3 regions of the Heyndrickxia sp. MSNUG genome follow, and region 1 is predicted to be linked to each of the others. Evidence: riboswitches for the same ligand, from Rfam matches in the RefSeq annotation. Region 1 holds a riboswitch; each other region holds the start of a gene.
What was found. A riboswitch is a leader RNA that binds a small molecule or an ion and turns the genes downstream of it on or off. The one in region 1 is predicted to bind thiamine pyrophosphate.
Positions count from the first base shown of each region.

Region 2: another riboswitch for thiamine pyrophosphate. It lies ahead of tenA (thiaminase II); the one in region 1 lies ahead of AABM38_RS07130 (ABC transporter substrate-binding protein).
Region 3: another riboswitch for thiamine pyrophosphate. It lies ahead of AABM38_RS04940 (sigma factor-like helix-turn-helix DNA-binding protein); the one in region 1 lies ahead of AABM38_RS07130 (ABC transporter substrate-binding protein).

Region 1 is NZ_CP150978.1:1,449,908-1,454,145, forward strand. Features, by position in the region: gene AABM38_RS07115 (NUDIX hydrolase) at 1-600, shown strand, start outside; gene AABM38_RS07120 (DinB family protein) at 614-1,099, shown strand; tRNA gene AABM38_RS07125 (tRNA-Val) at 1,257-1,329, shown strand; TPP riboswitch at 1,480-1,587, shown strand; gene AABM38_RS07130 (ABC transporter substrate-binding protein) at 1,706-2,698, shown strand; gene AABM38_RS07135 (thiamine-binding protein) at 2,713-3,003, shown strand; gene AABM38_RS07140 (ABC transporter permease) at 3,003-3,764, shown strand; gene AABM38_RS07145 (ABC transporter ATP-binding protein) at 3,764-4,238, shown strand, end outside.
Region 2 is NZ_CP150978.1:4,217,300-4,221,537, reverse strand. Features, by position in the region: gene AABM38_RS21345 (tetratricopeptide repeat protein) at 1-1,414, shown strand, start outside; gene tenA (thiaminase II) at 1,516-2,205, opposite strand; TPP riboswitch at 2,328-2,436, opposite strand; gene trxB (thioredoxin-disulfide reductase) at 2,722-3,672, shown strand; gene AABM38_RS21330 (NUDIX hydrolase) at 4,191-4,238, shown strand, end outside.
Region 3 is NZ_CP150978.1:996,083-1,000,320, reverse strand. Features, by position in the region: gene thiM (hydroxyethylthiazole kinase) at 1-515, opposite strand, end outside; gene AABM38_RS04945 (3-oxoacyl-ACP reductase) at 610-1,371, opposite strand; gene AABM38_RS04940 (sigma factor-like helix-turn-helix DNA-binding protein) at 1,618-1,989, opposite strand; TPP riboswitch at 2,132-2,240, opposite strand; gene pepT (peptidase T) at 2,399-3,631, shown strand; gene liaG (LiaG family protein) at 3,829-4,238, shown strand, end outside.

The DNA.
Region 1 (4,238 bases):
AGAATATTTGATGAACAAGGAAAGGAAATTGGCACAGCACCAAGGTCTATAGTGCATATGGAAGGACATTGGCATGAGACCTTTCATTGCTGGTTTACTGAGAGGATAGCAGGAGAGGATTTTATTTATTTTCAAATCCGCAGTTCTGTTAAAAAGGATTATCCCAATCTATTGGATATCACTGCTGCTGGCCATCTTTTAGCAAATGAAGATACAGTTGATGGTTTAAGGGAGGTTAAGGAAGAGCTAGGAATAGACATTGGGATGGATGAGTTATTTTTCGTTGGTACAATCAAGGCTTCACTTGTTAGTTCAAATTTTATCGATAAAGAAATGTGTCATGTGTATGTGTATAACAAACATGTCCCTTTTGAAAAATACAGCCTGCAAAAAGAGGAAGTCTCAGGAATAATAAGGACCAGCCTGGATCTTTTTGAAAAGCTCTGGTTTGGAGAAGTGATGGAATTGGAGGCAGAGGGTTTTACACTAAACCCCGATGGACAAAAGCAACCTATGGTTATGAAGGTAGTAAAAGATCAATTTGTCCCGCATGAGGATGAATATATTAATAGTGTAATCAAAGCAATAAGGGAGATTTAGAGGGGGATGCAGAATGAAAATGATGTTTCATTACAATTGGGCAGTTCGGGATGATTGGTATAAGTGGTGTGAAGGAGTTAATGAGGAAGAGCTGCTCGCTTCCCGGACAGGAGGAGTGGGGGGTATATTACAGACCCTTTTTCATATTATTGACGTGGAATGGAGCTGGATTCGCTTGCTTCAGGGAAAAGATGATTTTCAGGAGAACTTTGAGCTTTATAATACCTTGGATAAGGTGATAGAATTGGATGCAAAATTTAAAGCTGAGGTAAAAGAGTTCGTTCTTGCCTGGAATGATGAGATGGAAAACCGAATCTTACAGCTTCCACAATCAGATGGCAGCACGGTTACCTTCACCTGGGGTGAGATTATGAGACATACCCTTGCACATGAAATTCACCACATTGGGCAAATTTCAGTATGGGCAAGGGAGATTGGAATACAGCCAGTAACAGCGAATTTCATCGGGCGCGGACTTTTTCAAAACGAAAAGGTTTAGTGCGTTTTTAATCGACTAAAATCAATTAAGCCGTCAACTAACTTAATGCGAATTGATTAGCGGATCGATAAGTCTGATTAGGAAAATTATATTGACATTAGAATCATTCCATTATATATTAATAAATGTCCTCGCTAATAAGGACAAACAGAATAACGATTCCTTAGCTCAGCTGGGAGAGCGCTACCTTGACAGGGTAGAGGTCGCTGGTTCGAACCCAGTAGGAATCATACTTGAGAAGCGTGAATCCCTAAAAAAGGGATTCGCGTTTTTTTATATAAGAATTTTCATCTAGTCTGATATTTGATAACTATAAGATATTTTTATTTTCCTAGACGAATCAAAAAACTTTCTATATAGTAGAATTGACAATTGGAGAATTGGAAATGTAGGGGAGCCGGTGGTGCCGGCTGAGAAAGTGTCCAAAGATGCTGACCCTTTAACCTGATCTGGTTAGTACCAGCGTAGGGAACATCTTCTGATAGACGTTTTTCGTTTATTATGGATTTTTTCATGCGCTTGGGATTCCCCGAGCGCATTTTTATGTTTCATTCAAGCCTTCCTTTCCACCTTCATTGTCAAGTAAATACAGGAAGAGGGAGAATCATGAAGAAATTATTATTGTTGTTTTTCGGATTTTTATTCATATGGAGTCTTGCCGGCTGTTCATCGGATGAACCGACAGCCAGGGAAAAGGATTCATTGAAAAAGGTTTCGATCGTGCTTGACTGGACTCCGAATACGAATCATACGGGAATCTATGTAGCAAAGGAAAAAGGATACTTCAAGAAGCATGGACTGGATGTAGAAATTCTTTTACCAGGTGAAGCGGGAGCTGATCAGCTGGTCGCATCAGGGAAGGCAGAGTTTGGTGTAAGTTATCAGGAAGGAATTACTCAGGCCAGGATACAGGGAATTCCACTCGTATCGCTGGCAGCTGTTATCCAGCATAACACATCAGGCTTTGCATCACCGAAAGCTAAAAATATTGTTTCGCCAAAGGACTTTGCAGGCAAAACGTATGGAGGATGGGGATCACCCATTGAAAAAGAAGTGATCAGTTCATTAATGAAACAGGAAAATGCTGATGTAGAAAATGTGAAGATTGTTAATATGGGGGATTCAGACTTCTTCACAGCGGTGAAACGAGATATTGATTTTGCCTGGATTTATTATGGTTGGACTGGTGTAGAAGCAGAGCTGAGAAATGAACCAATCAATATGGTGTACTTAACAGACTATTCGAACAAGCTTGATTATTATACACCTGTCATAAGCACAAATGAAAAGATGGTCAAGAATGATCCGGAAACCATTAAGGCGTTCATGGAGGCATTAACTGAGGGATACCAATTTGCAATCGATCAACCGTCCGAAAGTGCTGATATCCTGATCAAGGCCGTACCTGATCTGGACGAAGATCTCGTTAAGAAAAGCCAGGAATGGCTTTCTCCAAAGTATCAGGATGATGCAGATCGCTGGGGAGAACAAAAACTGGAGGTTTGGAAGAATTACAGTGAATGGATGTTTGAAAATGGTCTTCTGGAGAAGGAATTGGATGCTGAAAAAGCCTTTACAAATGAGTTTTTACCAGAATAGGGAGGGAATGAAAAATGGCGGATGCACTTGTAAGTGTACAAATTATCCCAAAGGCTTCTTCAACAGAGGAAGTTATTCGTTTGGTAGATGAGGCAATAAGTATTATTGATCAAAATGGAGTGAAATATGAAGTCCATCCTCTGGAAACAACGATGGAAGGTGAGCTTGAAACACTCTTATCGGTGATTGCTGAGATGAATAAAAAAATGGTTGATTTGGGTTCTCCTAACGTTATCTCACAGGTGAAAATCCTGTATCAGCCAACTGGAATCACAATGAATACACTGACGGAGAAGTACCGCTAATGAAGTCAATCTGGAATAAGGGCTGGAGACCATCTTTGGTTCTCCTCCTTTTCTTTATGTTTTGGGAAGGGATAACCCATTTTATGGAGATTCCTCAATGGCTGTTACCCGCCCCCTCTGTCATAGTAAAAGAAGCAATGGAGAGTTATTCATTATTTTTACCCGATATAGGTGCAACACTGGAATTGGCAATTGCCGGGCTTTTGCTCGGGGCAGCGTTTGGTTTCCTGATTGCGGTGATGCTTCACTTAGTTCCTGCACTTCAGAATGCTTTTTATCCATTATTAATTTTATCTCAAAATGTACCCATTATCGTTCTGGCTCCGCTATTGGTGATCTGGTTTGGATTCGGTTTTTTGCCGAAATTGCTCATTATTATTTTAGTTTGTTTCTTCCCGGTTACGATTGCTGCGTTAGATGGGTTTAAAAATGCCCCGGATGAACTAAAGCATTACATGAAAATGTCAGGTGCCTCGGGAAGGCAAACCTTCACGAAGGTAGAGCTTCCAAATGCACTTCCGCCACTTTTTTCCGGATTGAAAATTGCAGCTACATACAGTGTTATGGGAGCTGTCATATCTGAATGGCTGGGAGCAGAAAAAGGAATTGGTGTATTCATGACCTTATCGTCATCTGCGTTTCGGACAGATCGTGTGTTCATTGCTATTTTCATTATCATTTTTTTCAGCATGCTGTTCTACAGTGTCATCGTGTTGATTGAAAAAAGAATCATTAAATGGCTGCCTGAGGGAGAGAAGTGATGAAAGCAAAAATTAATCTCGTAAATATCTCAAAATCTTTTAAGGAAACGGGCTTAGTACTCGATCATCTATCCTTACAAGTGAAAGAAGGGGAATTTGTTTCCATCTTAGGTCCGTCTGGAAGCGGGAAAAGCACTATTTTTCAATGTATCGGAGGTCTGGTTCAGCCTGAACAAGGAGAACTTTTTCTTGATGATCGAAAGATAAATGGGGAGACAGGGAACATTGCCTATATGCCCCAACAGCCGGCACTTTTACCTTGGAGGTCTGTATTGGCTAATGTACTGCTTGGACAGGAGCTATTCCAAAAGCCGGATGAAGAGGAAGCGGAAAAATGGTTAGCCAAAGTAGGCTTATCACAATACGCCAAGGCTTATCCGCATCAGCTTTCGGGTGGGATGAAGCAGAGAGTTGCCTTTTTAAGAGCGCTCCTAAGCCCAAAATCAGTCCTGCTGCTCGATGAGCCATTTTCAG
Region 2 (4,238 bases), 2.1 Mb from region 1:
CCATAGACGGGATCTTAAGAAGGCTGAGAAGTATTTCCAGCGCGCGATGCAGCTTGAGCCCGGCGAACCGATGATCATGTGCCAGCTGGCCATTGTGCAATCGGAGTTGGGGGAATACCAGCAGTCTAACCGTCTTTTGCACTTGATCCTCGAAGAACTTGATGAAAACATGGCAGAGTGCCATTATTTCTTAGCAAATAACTACGCTCATATGGGCTTATTTAGAGATGCGTTCAGGCATGCGAACCTTTACTTAGAATTGAATGAAGATGGGGAGTTTGCGGAGGATGCAAATGATCTCCTTGAACTGCTCACGCTCGAAGCAGAGGAAATGGATGAAGACTATTATGAAGAAGATGATTTGATCATCAAGCAGGAAGAGGCCAGGAACCACCTTGAATCTGGCGAATTTCCGAAGGCGATCGAGATTTTCCATGAAGTCATCGAAGAGTATCCGGAATACTGGTCTGCGTACAATAATCTGGCGCTGGCGTATTTTTACCTTGGTGAAACGATCAAGGCAAGGGAAATCCTTAATGATGTGCTGGAGCAAAACCCAGGCAACCTTCACGCTTTGTGCAATGCATTAGTGTTTGCTCACTATCAGAATCAGACTGCGGAAGTCGAGGATCTGAAGAATTCTTTGGGTAAAATCCATCCAATCCACGTTGAACATCAGTTCAAGCTTGGTGCCACATTTGCACTTGTTGGAGAATACGAACTCGCTTACAGATGGCTGAAGAAGCTGCAGAAAACAGGATTTGAAGGCGATGGTGCCTTCTATTACTGGCTGGCGCATGCATCCTATTTTACCGGCAGGGAGCATTATGCAAGAGTGATTTGGAAAAAGGTCCTCGAATACACTCCTGAAAAAGAGGGAATGGAACCTTGGGCAGAAAACCCAGGCGGTAAATTCGAGTCGCAGGTGGCGGCGATTCTTCATCAGCTGAACAGTGATTATCCTGAAGAACGATTATTCGCCCTCTTCCTGACATCTGTTTCTTCAAAAAAGAAAGAGATCCTTGCTGCGGAAAAGTCGACGGATAAAATGACGGAAGTCGAGAAATCGTACCTCGCATACGTCGCTTCAGGCAAGTTGAACGATCAGAAGGAAGAAGTGGCCGGCGCGCATGAAACAGCTAAGCTATTGTATGATCACCATCAGCCGATCGGGAAAAACGAAGCCGGTGTTTATATTATGTGGTTTTCTGTATTTGAGCAGGCAGTAGAAGCTGGCTATGATTTTAAAAATAAGAAAGCATGGGCAGCCGCTGTAGATTATCTCTGGGATAAGCTAAGAAATATCAAGACTTCGAAACAAGCAGTTGCAAATAAATACGGACTGTCCGTTTCAACACTTTCAAAATATATTAGTTTGGCGAACGAATTTCTTCATGAAGAAGACAGCATATAACTTAAGAGGTTAATCCTTCTGCTTGCAGAATGTGGTTAGCGATTTTTGCAAAAAAGTGTCATGCCCAAATGGGTATGACACTTTTTTTCTTTTGAGGATGCTTACTTTGCGATGGACTTTAATTGATTGGTAGACCATCCTTCCAGCGTGAAGGCCATTTCCCAGAATTGCAGCTCGTAATGGCAGCTGATCAAAAAGTGCTGTTTCATTTTTTCTTTTTCATAGTCTGAAGCTTTTTCTGCAAGAGCATCAAGAAGATTGATCTGCTCGTTCACAAGCTCGGTGAACCAGTCGCTTCCATAAGCGGCGATCCATTCCTGGTAAACTGGCGTTTCAGGAGCAGCATTCTTAAGCAGTTCTCCAATCTCGTGGTAAATCCAGTAGCAGGGAAGGATAGCGGCAATGATTTCCCCCAGGCTTCCCGAGGCAGCAACTCGGTAAAGGTGTGAAGTATAGGCGTAGGCAGTCGGAGCTGGCTCGAAGCTTTTCAAGTCCTCCTTCGTGACCCCAAGCTGTCCCATAAAACTTTCATGTAAACTAAGCTCGGCCTGATATGTACCCTGGGCATGGGCAGCCATTTTTGCCGTTATGGATAAATCCTCAGCTCTCGATGCACCAATTGCCTGGATACGGGCAAAATGGGAGAGGTAATAAGAGTCCTGCAAAATATAATATTTAAAGCTTTCAAGAGATAAAGTCCCCTTGGCGATTCCCTGGACGAATGGGTGGTTAAAATTCGCTTCCCAAATCTCATTTGCTTCTTGGCGAATCAACTGTGTAAAAGTAGACATAAAAGACCTCCTGGTTTATAAAGATTCAACATCCTGCCGGCAAAGGATGCTTTTTCCCAATAAAAAAACCACTTTCTTTAGGCAGAAAGTGGTTGTATTGGCGGCATGGTGAAACAAAAAAAGCTCCAGATACTCCACTTCCCTACGCTGGTATGATCCAGATCAGGTTCCAAGGGTCTTAAAGTTTCACTTTAATCTCAGCCTTAACAAAAGGCTCCCCTAGCAGATGAATTTTGCGTATTTAATTATTATCTGTAAATCAGCATAACACCCTTCAGAAAATTGTCAAAGAATAAAGCTGATCAGAAAAAAAGTTCACAAGGAACCTATGACCTCAACTAATGAATTTTTTTCGCTTCAAATCATTATTGTCAATTACGTGAACAGCCAAATTTTCTAAGCATATTTTTGGACTATATGCCTCTTGTTTTATAGGATATGTTTAGGCAGGAAATACTATTTTCGAATGAAAACGGAAGTTAATGCGGATTTTGATTTTTAAAGGAGTTGTACACCATGTCAGAAGAGAAAATTTATGATGTCATCATTATCGGTGCCGGCCCGGCAGGCATGACGGCTGCCGTTTATACATCGCGTGCGAATTTATCTACATTGATGCTTGAACGCGGCGTTCCTGGCGGACAGATGGCCAATACGGAAGAAGTTGAAAACTATCCTGGATTTGATCACATTCTTGGACCTGAGCTTTCAACTAAAATGTTCGAACACGCTAAAAAATTCGGTGCTGAATATGCTTATGGTGATGTAAAAGAAGTCATCGACGGCAAAGAATACAAAACGATCAAAGCTGGCAGCAAAGAATACAAAGCACGCTCAATTATTATTTCTGCAGGTGCAGAATATAAAAAGATCGGTGTTCCTGGCGAGCAGGAATTGGGCGGACGCGGCGTTTCTTACTGTGCTGTATGTGATGGAGCATTCTTTAAAAATAAGGAACTTCTAGTTGTCGGCGGTGGCGACTCTGCGGTTGAAGAAGGCGTTTATTTAACACGTTTCGCTTCAAAAGTAACAATCGTTCACCGACGCGATGAGCTTCGCGCGCAAAAAATCCTTCAGGATCGCGCGTTTGCTAATGAGAAAATCGACTTCATCTGGAGTCACAATGTTAAGCAAATCAACGATAAAGACGGCAAGGTTGGCAGCGTGACGCTTGTATCGACAAAAGATGGCGAAGAAATGGAATTCCCGGCTGACGGTGTATTCATCTACATCGGAATGGTTCCTTTAACAAAGCCATTCGAAAGCCTTGGAATCACAAACAGCAGCGGATATATCGAAACGAACGAGCTTATGGAAACGAAAGTTCCAGGCATCTTCGCAGCTGGCGATATCCGTGAAAAAACACTTCGCCAAATCGTAACAGCTACTGGCGATGGCAGTATCGCTGCACAGAACGCACAGCATTATGTAGAAGAATTGCTTGAAGAATTAAAAGCGAACGCTTAAAACAAGCAATTTAAAATCCCCCGCAGGAACTTTGCCTGCGGGGAATTAGTTTTGTGCGGAATAAAAATACAAGTGAATTAATAAAAATTTCCTTTTTGCTGGTAAAAAAAGTTCCTTGCGGTATAAATTAACAAAACGTAATTATATATTAATTCTTCTGTAACAGTAGTGAAACAATCATGGGGTATTATAGGAATAGAAATTGACCCCCTTTTAAAAATATAATCCTTTGACGGCACAGGTTATCCTGTGCTCCTTTTTTTGTAAAAAATTAATACAGGCTTTCAGACATTGGTATAACACCCCGAATTTCCATCAAGAGATCCTGCCTTATGACTTCAGCTTTAGAGAATCGTTCCTCAACGTTTTACTTTGGATAATATTAATATTTCCAGCTAAAAAATTCATTAACAGAAATATCATTTTTGTATTCATTGTGGCGAAAATCTAAAAATAGTATAATGGAAAGAATAAAAGTTCGGCCATTTAGTGATAAACCATATTTTGAGGTGGAATTGATGCAGCGCGTGACGAATTGTGTTTTGGTTAAAGATAATAAGATTTTG
Region 3 (4,238 bases), 450 kb from region 1:
ATGTCGTCTTTTCCAGTGAGCGCAACGACTGTATTCAATTTTTTCTCGGCAGAAACAGCAAGGCTGATTACATCCCCAGCTGCCTCGCCAGCGTCAACTCCGTGAATATCCCATTTTTCCCCTGCCACATTTGCAATCTCGGCGGCATTTCCTCTGATGATTGAAATCTTCAATTCTTGCATCAGCTTAAGTGCAGTTTCAGTACGATAAGCTGTGGCTCCTGCCCCGACCGGATCAAGAATGACAGGCACACCATGCTCATTCGCGGCTTTCCCAGCAATCAGCATTGACTCAACCACTGTCGAATTCAAAGTTCCAATGTTGAGCACCAAGCTGCCTGCTATTGCTGCCATTTCGGCAACTTCTTCAGCGGCATACGCCATGACAGGCGATGCCCCCAATGCAAGTAACCCATTCGCGGTAAAATTGGTGACAACCACGTTTGTGATGTTATGAATCAGCGGTTTTTGGGTGCGTACTTTGTTTAGCATACTGACAATCTCTGATTTTTCCATGTCAATTCCTCCCTTTGATTACGGTGAACTCTCCCCTATGTGCAATGAAATTTACAACTAGGAAATCACCTTCTCCTTCTTGTTACGAATTCTCTTAGTCCATAACAAGTCCGCCATCTACGACAAGGTTCTGCCCAGTAACCGCACGCCCCCAAGGTGATGCAAAAAACACAACGGCATCTGCCGCTTCAGCTGGGTCCGTTACTTTTTTCAGTGGAGTCGATGATTGGATCAGCTTGAAAACCTCCTCAGAAGTAGCAGAGCTTGCGTCGGTTGTTTTTAGCAAACCGCCCGACACCATATTGACTGTGATGCCATATTTGCCAAGATCATTGGCCATATTTCTGGTAAAACCAAGTAAGGCAGCCTTGCTTGTCGTATAGTCGTGATAAGGTACAACCGGGTTCTGGAACAGATTTGTACCAATGTTAATGATCCGCCCGAATTTCATGCTTTCCATATCCTGAAGTCCAGCCTGAATGGTATTCAACGCACCGCGGATGGAGCCTTCAAGCTGCAGCTGGTAATCTTCCCAGCCAATTGAATAAGCATCCTTATTTGCAACAGGATCAAATTTAAAACTGATAAGCGCGTTATTCACAATGGTCGTAATCGGTGTGCCAAAGTGCTCCTTTGCCTTTCTGAACATGCTCTGAACCTGTTCTGAATTCCTAACATCTGCATGGACAGCAAATGCGGTATCCCCGATTTCCTCTGCTAGCTGCCTTGCTTTTTGCTCGCTTTGAAAATAGTTGATTACGACTCTCGCGCCCTCTCTTGCAAAAGCCTTTACCGTTTCTGCTCCTAACCCCCGGCTCCCGCCAGTCACCAATACTACCTGATTTTTTAATTCCATTTTTAGTACCTCCTTGAAAATATGTTCTGCTAAGTTGTCTGTTGATTTCCGTTCCAGGCAAATCTCGCTTCCCACTGCAATCAACAGGACTTTGATCCTCTTCATTGACCTTGGTTCCGATTAAAAATAAATGCAGTTTTTGAGTACTTTTTTGTGTTTAATAAGTTGATTTTCACTTCAGGATGCTTGCTTTCCACTGCGAAGGCGGTGAGCTTCCTCGGCAGGCTGGATTTAAATCGTTATCTGTCATTTCCTATATTCGCTTACCGTATTCTTCAACAACTCTCTTGCTAGTGTATTTTCAGCCTTTTTAATGATTTGTCTGATTCTTTCAGGAGACACGTCTAATTGTTCGCCAATCTCTCTATGTGGAGCTCTACTGTTGTTTAGTGCATAAACTTGATCTAAGATAAACTGCTCCCTATCTGATAAAATATGTTTTATGACCCTATACACTTTAATAAACCGATTGTATTCAATCGATTCACGATCTTTTAATATTTTTAAGTATGGTTTCCGTTTTCCGTATTGAGGTTCATAATATGGGCTCCATACAGATCGAATCATCTCCATATAGAAAATAGCATCATCAATAGTTATTTCTAATTTCTTTTTCATACATGCTCCGCTCCAATCAACTTATTTTTAAATGGTTTGCTATCAAATAATTCGCTTTAAAAACAACACTCTTTTAGAAAACAGCCAAATAAAAAAGCCAGATCCATAAAAGGACCTGGCTTAAAAGCAATGTAAGGGAAAAAAACATCTCTCACTACTTTCCTACGCTGGTATTACCCAGATCAGGTCCGAAGGGTCAAAAAACTGATGTTTTTCTCTCAGCCCGGCACAGGGCACCCCTAGTAGTACAACGAATATTTAATTATTTTCATAGTAGCCTTAACCTTTATATATGTAAAGGGATTTGATTTTATTATTTTCAATTACAATTTTATAACCCAATACAAATTGTGTTCAATTCGATATATGATAATATGAAAATATACTCAAGAATGGGAGATGAAGGGAATTGAAAAACGAGATTATTGAAAGATTTACGACTTATGTAAAAGTAGATACGCAATCCAATGAAAACAGTGAAACCTGCCCTTCGACAGAAGGCCAGCTAACGCTTGCCAATATGCTTGTGGAAGAATTGAAAACGATTGGCATGGAGGAAGTCACGATTGACGAGAACGGTTATGTGATGGCGACGCTTCCTGCCACTACAGATAAGGATGTACCGACGATCGGCTTTCTTGCTCACGTTGATACAGCGACCGATTTTACCGGAAAGAACGTCAACCCACAGGTCATTGAAAACTTTGACGGCGATGCAATCGTTCTGAATAAAGAGCTTGGTATTGTTCTGTCACCTGAGGATTTCCCGGAGCTTCCGCAATATACAGGGCACACATTGATCACAACGGATGGCACTACCCTTCTTGGAGCAGACAATAAAGCTGGCATTGCTGAAATCATGACTGCGATGGCTTATTTGATTAAGCATCCAGAAATTAAGCATGGCAAGATCAGGGTCGCTTTTACACCTGATGAAGAAATCGGCAGAGGACCTCATAAATTTGATGTGGCAGCGTTTAATGCTAAATTCGCTTATACGATTGATGGAGGCCCGCTTGGCGAACTGGAGTATGAAAGTTTTAACGCAGCAGGTGCGAAGCTAACGTTCAAGGGAAAGAATGTTCACCCGGGTACAGCAAAAGGAAAAATGGTCAACTCTGCGAAAATCGCGATGGAATTCCATAGCAAGTTGCCGGCAGAAGAAGCTCCAGAACATACGGAAGGATATGAAGGCTTCTTCCATCTAAGCTCCATTAATGGCGACGTGGAAGAAACGAAACTGCAATATATCATTCGCGACTTCCACCGTGACAGCTTTCAGGCACGAAAGAATTTGTTTGAGAAGATCGCGGGCGAACTGAAGGAAAAATACGGTGAACAACACGTCCACCTGGAATTGAACGACCAGTACTACAATATGAAGGATAAAATCGAGCCAGTGAAGGAAATCGTCGACATTGCTTACGAAGCAATGGAAAACCTCGGGATCAAGCCAATCGTGAAGCCGATCCGCGGCGGTACAGACGGTTCCCAGCTAAGCTATATGGGACTGCCTACACCAAACATCTTCACAGGTGGCGAAAACTTCCACGGCCGATTCGAATACATCTCAGTCGACAACATGCAAAAATCCGTAGAAACAATCATTGAAATAGCCAAACTCTTCGAAGCCAAAGCATAACACTTTAGCACACCACCGCGTCGGGGGTCAGACCCCCGGCACTTTAACGCATAACCGCACTGGGGGTCTGACCCCCAGTGCTTTAGTGTGTTAAATCAGCCTTTGGTCTTAGGGGGATTTAATGCTGAGGGGCATTGGTGGGATTTGGAATCTGCGTTATCTTGTTTATAGAGGATTGATTGAGAGGGGAAACGAAAATGATAAAGCGGATTTTGGTTATTTTTTTGATTATTACGGGTGCGTATATCGCGATGAATTATTTATTTTACGGGAACGGGATTACTCTTTCGAAGACGGAGGATTCTGCTAAGGTTTCAAGGGACATCGAGAATATATCGATTGATATTTCAAGTGTTGCGACGACAATCGTACCTGAGGACCGGAATGATGTCCTTGCTGAGCTTAATGGCAAGGGTACTGTTACTGTAAATAAGCGTGGCGATGCCATTGAAGTTTCAGTCAAGCGTAAAGGTTTCTTCTGGTTTAACTGGTTCGAGCTTGACAACACGGCATTAACTATTTATATCCCAGAGAATTATGACAAGAATATGGAGATTAATTTGGGATCAGGCGAGGTAACATTTAAAGGAAGCTCCATCCAGGATCG